DNA from 2 places in the Streptomyces sp. NPDC002676 genome. Region 1 is predicted to be linked to the other one. Evidence: riboswitches for the same ligand, from Rfam matches in the RefSeq annotation. Region 1 holds a riboswitch; the other holds the start of a gene.
What was found. A riboswitch is a leader RNA that binds a small molecule or an ion and turns the genes downstream of it on or off. The one in region 1 is predicted to bind cyclic di-AMP.
Positions count from the first base shown of each region.

Region 2: linked by a shared signal. The riboswitch ahead of ACWD3E_RS29710 (M23 family metallopeptidase) and the one ahead of ACWD3E_RS24075 (NlpC/P60 family protein) in region 1 are both predicted to bind cyclic di-AMP.

Region 1 is NZ_JBSFVT010000008.1:277,087-280,350, forward strand. It holds gene pcrA (DNA helicase PcrA) at 1-762, opposite strand, end outside; cyclic di-AMP (ydaO/yuaA leader) riboswitch at 1,048-1,203, shown strand; gene ACWD3E_RS24075 (NlpC/P60 family protein) at 1,212-2,417, shown strand; gene ACWD3E_RS24080 (tellurite resistance/C4-dicarboxylate transporter family protein) at 2,519-3,264, shown strand, end outside.
Region 2 is NZ_JBSFVT010000013.1:119,308-122,571, reverse strand. It holds gene ACWD3E_RS29720 (HPr family phosphocarrier protein) at 1-62, shown strand, start outside; gene ACWD3E_RS29715 (GntR family transcriptional regulator) at 233-928, opposite strand; gene ACWD3E_RS29710 (M23 family metallopeptidase) at 1,133-1,885, opposite strand; cyclic di-AMP (ydaO/yuaA leader) riboswitch at 1,898-2,060, opposite strand; gene ACWD3E_RS29705 (M16 family metallopeptidase) at 2,295-3,264, opposite strand, start outside.

The DNA of each region.
Region 1 (3,264 bases):
GTCGAAGTCGAGCGCGTTCGCCTCGCGCAGCCGCGACTGGTACAGCGCGTAGGCCTGGGCGAGGGTCTTCTCGAAGCCGTCGGCGGCCTGCGCGGCGAAGTCCTCCTCGTCGATCAGCTCGTTCTTGAGGTTGCTGATCTTGGCGCTGAAGGACTTGGGCGGGAAGCGCTTGGGGTCGAGGTCCAGGTCGCGGCAGACCAGGGCCATCAGGCGCTTGCTGTCGGCGGCGTCGTAGATCGAGAACGAGGACGTGAAGCCGAGCCTCTTCGACTCGCGGCGCAGGATGCGCACGCACGCGCTGTGGAAGGTCATGACCCACATCGCGTTCGCGCGCGGGCCGACGAGCTGCTCGACGCGCTCCTTCATCTCGCCCGCGGCCTTGTTGGTGAAGGTGATCGCGAGGATCTGGCCCGGGTGTACGTTCCGCTCGGCGAGCAGGTGGGCGATGCGGTGGGTGAGCACGCGGGTCTTGCCGGAGCCGGCGCCGGCGACGATGAGCAGCGGGGAGCCGGCATGCACGACCGCGGCGCGCTGGTTCTCGTTCAGCCCCTCCAGCAGGGCCGCGGCGTCGATCGCGGGGCGCGGGGCGCCGTCGCGGTAGTACGGGTCCCGGTCCGGCGGCACGTCGAACTTCCCGCCGAACAGATCGTCCGGAAGCGGCTCCGGAGCGTGATCGTCCTCGGGCGGCGGCGGGGGCTCCTCCTCGTGCCCGCGAGGGGGCTGGAGGTCCGCCAGGAAGCTGTCGTCAAAGAGGCTGCTCATCGCTCTCCGAGTCTAGGGCGCCGGACTGACAACCGTGGGCCGCCCCGAGAACCCGCCCCCCACGGGAGGCTCCCCGCCAGGCCCCACCCGGCCTCTTCCGCCCCTCACGCTGCGGAAGCGCCCGATGACCCAGCCGTGATTTCCCGCACCTCCACCCCCGAGGTCACGAAAATGTATCGGACATACTACGCACCAACCTTCACAGAGGTCCCACGAGTTGGCTAGCGTGCGTGCGGGCCGTACGACCCCCACCGGCGAACCTCGCCGGGCCGCGCGGCCCCCGCCGAGTCCGGCGCGCCCTCGCGGCGACCGGAGCCGGGGACCCACCGACCTCTGGGGTGAATCGGCCGCCTCCCACCGGGAGGGGGCCGTAGGGCAACCCTTCCGAACGCACCCGCCCGAACCCGACAGCTAACCCGGTAGGCGGCGCATGGAAGGAGTCGCCTCCCTTGGCGTCGCACCGCAAGCCGCGCCCCGTCGGGCCCCGTACAGCAGGCCTCCGCGCCCCCGTCCTCGCCACCGCCGCACTGACCTCCGTGGCCGTACTCTCCCAGTCGGCGAACGCCTCCCCCGCCGCCGACAAGGGGAAGCCGAGCGTGGAGGAGGTACAGAAGAAGGTCGACGATCTCTACCGGCAGGCCGAGTCGGCGACCGAGAAGTACGACGCGGCCAAGGAGCGCGCCGGCAAGGAGCGCGTGCGCGTCGACAGCCTCCGTGACGATGTCGCGAAGCGCACGGAACGCCTCAACGCGGCCCGCGAGGAACTGGGCACCATAGCCGCCGCCCAGTACCGCACCGGCACCACCGTGCCGGACACGGCCACCTTCCTGCTCGCGAGCAATCCGCAGGACTACTTCGACCAGAGCCAGCTGATGCACCGGCTGACCTCGCGTCAGAAGAGCGCGGTCGACGACTTCGTCACGGAACAGACGGCGACCATGAAGAAGCGCCGGGAGGCCGCGACGAGCCTCCAGACGCTGACCAAGACGCAGGACGACCTGAAGACGGCGAAGGCCACCGTCCAGAAGAAGCTCGCTACCGCGCGTGAACTGCTGTCCAAGCTGACGGCCGAGGAGAAGGCGCGCCTGGCGGCGATCGAGAAGCAGAAGGCGGAGGAGGCTGCCCGCAAGGCGGCCGAGCTGGCGAAGCAGCAGGCGGCGCGCCAGCGAGCGGCGCAGCAGAGCACCCCGTCGCCCTCGTCTTCGCCGTCTCCGTCGCCCTCGGGCTCCTCGGACACCTCGGGCTCGTCCGGCGGATCCACCTCTTCCGGCGGTTCGACCACCTCCGGCTCCTACGACACCAAGGCCGCGGAGGCGATCGCCTTCGCCCGCGCGCAGATCGGCAAGCCGTACGTGTGGGGCGCCACGGGGCCCGGCTCCTACGACTGCTCCGGCCTCACCCAGGCCGCCTGGCGGGCCGCCGGCGTCAGCCTCCCGCGCACCACCTGGGACCAGGTCAACGTGGGCACCACGGTCTCCCTCGCCGACGCCCGCCCCGGCGACCTGATCTTCTTCTACGACGACATCAGCCACGTCGGCCTCTACATAGGCAACGGCATGATGATCCACGCCCCCAAGCCGGGCGCGTACGTCCGCGAGGAGTCGGTCTACTACGGCGGCACATCGATCATCCACAGCGTGGTGCGGCCGGCGTAGGAGCCTGACCGGCACAGGAGCGTGGCGCGACCGGCTCAGGGCGTGGCGCACGCCCGCGTGCCCCGCCCTGAAGAGCCGCGTCCCTCTCTAGCATCGGGCGCATGTTCCGCCTCTCCTCCCTGCGTGCCTGGTCGGCGCGGCGTTCGCCTGCGGCCGGGACCGCGGTGATGGCCACCGGGATCGTGTCGGTGGGGCTGCATCTCACGGGCGACGAGGGGCTGTCCCAGGTCTTCCTGGGGCTGACCTGCGTTGCCTGGCTGGGGCTGGGCGCGGAGTTCGTCGTACGGCTGGCGGGGCAGCGGCGGCGCTGGCTGGCCGAGGCCGGAAGTCCCGGGGCGCTCACCGCCGTGGCCGCGACGTCCGTCCTGGGCACCCGGCTCTCCACGCTCGGCCGGCAGACCCTGGCCGAGGCGCTGCTCGCGCTGGCGGCGCTGCTCTGGCCCGTGCTGCTCGTTCTCGTCGTACGGCGCTGGGAGCGGCGCATGCCGGGAGCGGTGTTCCTGTGTTGTGTGGCCACACAGGGGCTCGCCGTACTGGGGGCCACGCTGGCCGCGGCCGAGGCGACGGCGTGGCTCGCGCACGCCGCGCTGGTGATGTTCTTCCTGGGGCTGGTGCTCTACGGCGTCGCCCTGGCCCGGTTCGAGTCGCGGCAGGTGCTGGAAGGGGCCGGGGACCACTGGATCGCGGGCGGGGCGCTCGCCATCTCGGCGCTGGCCGGGGCGAAGCTGCTCTCCGCCGACAGTGCCCGGCTGTACCTGTGGAACGTCGACGACCGGGGGACGCTGCGTACGCTGACGGTCGCCCTGCTCGTGCTGGATGTGGCCTGGTACCTCGTGCTGCTGGCGGC
Region 2 (3,264 bases), on a different contig from region 1:
CCCTGGACCGTCTGGCCAAGCTGGTCGCCGAGGGCCTTGAGGAACTGCCCGAGACCGTCTGAGTCGCGCCAGGAAGCCGCGTCCCCGGAATCGGGGGCGCGGCTTCCGCGTTTTCGCGCCGGACTGATTCGCACGCGAATTTACGCACCTGCCTGAATTCACGGCACGCCGAAATAGGGCAGCGGAAATGCGCGTCCCTCCGAATATCCCCTCTTTGTATACGGCGCCCGTGTTAATGCCGCGGGCTCGCTGTGTTTACGGCATGTTGCGAGTCCCTCACACGCTCCGCGCGCTCCCCGCCGGAGGCGAACCGCAGCCGGTGCGCGCCCGCCGCGCGCTCGATGTGCAGGGCGGTGACCGCCCGCGCGCGCTCGCCGTCGCCGCGCGTCACCGCGTCCACGATGACGCCGTACTCGGCCCAGGACTCCACCGGGCTGACCGGGGCCTTCACCGCGTACATCCAGGCGATCTTGTGCCGCAGCTGGGTGAGCATCGAGGTCAGCGAGTGGCTGCCGGAGGCCTGGGCGAGCGTCTCGTGGAACCAGCCGTCCAGCGAGCGCAGTTCCTCGCTGCCGCCCTGCCTGGCCCGCTCCTGGCCGAGCCGCACCAGGCCGCGCAGCACCTTCAGATGGGCCTCCGTGCGCCGCTGGGCGGCCCGTGAGGCGCCGAGCGGCTCCAGGAGCATGCGCATCTCCAGCAGGTCGGCGGCCTCCCGCTCGGTCGGCTCGGCGACGCACGCGCCCGCGTGCCGACGGGTCACCACGAAGCCCTCGGCCTCCAGGGTGCGCAGGGCCTCGCGGACGGGGACGCGCGAGACGCCGTAGCGGCGGGCCAGGACTTCCTCGGTGAGGCGGCTGCCGCGCTCGTGGACACCGGCCACGATGTCGTCCCGGATCGCCGTGCACACCGAGTGTGCCGGAATACGCATGACCGACCTCCGCCTTAATCCCCGTGAAACGTCGACAACGGACGCGTGTTCCGTGACTCTATTGCAATGTGCGGGAATTTCCGACGGCGGCCCAGAATCCATGGATATTTTTTGGTCAGCGGGCACCGCGGACGCCGCGAAAAACGACGAAGCCCCGGCTCGGTGAACCGGGGCTTCGTCGCGAGTGCCGCTTCGGGGTGCGTGTCAGACGCTCAGGCCGTGCTGGCGGAGGTAGGCGACGGGGTCGACGTCGGAGCCGTACTCCGGGGTCGTGCGGGCCTCGAAGTGGAGGTGCGGGCCGGTGACGTTGCCGGTCGCTCCGGACAGGCCGATCTGCTGGCCCGGGACGACCTGCTGGCCCACGGTGACGCCGATGGACGACAGATGGCCGTACTGGGTGTACATGCCGTCGGCCATCCGGATCACTATCTGGTTGCCGTACGCGCCGCCCCAGCCCGTGGAGACGACGGTACCGAGGCCGACCGCGTGCACCGGGGTGCCGCTGGCCGCGTGGAAGTCGATGCCGGTGTGGGAGCCGGAGGACCACAGGGAGCTGCTGGCGCGGTAGCCCGTGGAGACGTACGAGTCGGCGATCGGCGCGACGAAGGCGTTCAGGCGCTTGCGCTCAGCCGCGCGGGCGGCGCGCGCCTTGGCCTCGCGCTCCTCCTTCGCCCGCTCGGCGGCGGCCTTGGCCGCGGCCTGCTCGGCCGCCTTCCGCTCGGCGGCCTGCTGCTGCGCGGTGGCCTGTGCGTCGATCTGCTCGGCGATCTCGTCGCTCACGGTGATGACCGGGGTGAGGCCGGTCTGCTCGACGGAGTTCTCGGCGGCGAGCGACGGGGTGGCCGCGAGGGTGCCGATGACGCCGGTGGTCAGGGCCGCGACGCCGGCCGCCTGAGCGGTGGTGCGCTTGACCCGGCCGGGCTTGCGGTGCTTCCCGGTGGCGCACATGAACGCCATGAAGTGGCTGGTCCTTTCCTTCCCTCTCGCCTACCGGGTTAGCTGACGGGTTCGGAGCAGGAAGGTCTCCTACGGACCCCCTCGCGCACGCGCGGGAGTCCGATTCACCCCAGGGGACGTGTGGGTCCCCGGCTCCCCTGGCTCGCGCCGTACGGGGACTCGGCGATGACTGTCCGGTGCCGCGGGTGCGGCGCACTGCCTGACGAACAGCCCGCACGACGCTACGGGGGGTGGCTTTCCCCGCCCAAACGGATCCGGAGTTTTGTAGCGCATCCCACAGGCCAGACAGGCAACCTCCGCCCCAATTCGGACATCTGGGGAGCGGCTGGGGAACAGCCGGTGCACAGGCGTGGGGCCCTGACGACCCGTAAGTCGCCGGGCCCCACTCGCGCGTGCGTGCGCTCGGGCTCTACTCGGCCGCCACGACCGTGACTTCGCCGATGCCGAGCGCCTCGACCGGCTCCTTGATCTGGGCCGCGTCACCGACAAGGACGGTCACCAGACGGTCCACCGGGAAGGCGTTCACGACCGCCGCCGTGGCCTCCACGGTGCCGGTGGCGGCGAGCTGCCGGTAGAGCGCGGCCTGGAAGTCGTCGGGCAGGTGCTGCTCGACCTGGTCGGCCAGGGTGCCCGCGACGGCCGCCGCGGTCTCGTACTTCAGCGGCGCGACCCCGACGAGGTTCTGCACGGCGACGTCCCGCTCGGCGTCGGTCAGGCCCTCCGCCGCGAGCGTACGCAGCACCGTCCACAGGTCCTCGAGCGCGGGGCCGGTGTTCGGGGTGTCCACGGAGCCGCTGATGGCGAGCATCGAGGCGCCCGTGCCGTCCGGGGCGGAGCGCAGCACCTGCCCGAAGGAGCGCACGCCGTAGGTGTAGCCCTTCTCCTCGCGCAGGACACGGTCCAGGCGGGAGGTGAGGGTGCCGCCGAGGCAGTAGGTGCCGAGCACCTGGGCGGGCCACACGCGGTCGTGCCGGTCGGGGCCGATCCGGCCGATGAGCAGCTGCGTCTGCACGGCACCGGGCCGGTCCACGATGACCACGCGCCCGGTGTCGTCGGCGCTGACCGGCGGCACGGGCCGCGGGCTGCCCGGGGTGCCCGTCCAGGCGCCCAGGGTGTCGCCGAGCAGCTCGTCCAGGTCCGTGCCGGTGAGGTCGCCGACCACGACCACGGTGGCCGTGGCGGGGCGCACATGGCGGTCGTAGTAGGCGCGGACGGCCGCCGCGTCGATCTTCTCGACCGTCTCCTCGGTGCCCTGGCGCGGGCGGGACATGCGCGAGGTGGCCGGGAACAGCTCCTTGGAGAGTTCCTTGGCGGCCCGGCGGGCGGGGCTGGCCAGCTCGTGCGGGATCTCGTCCAGGCGGTTGCGGACCAGCCGCTCG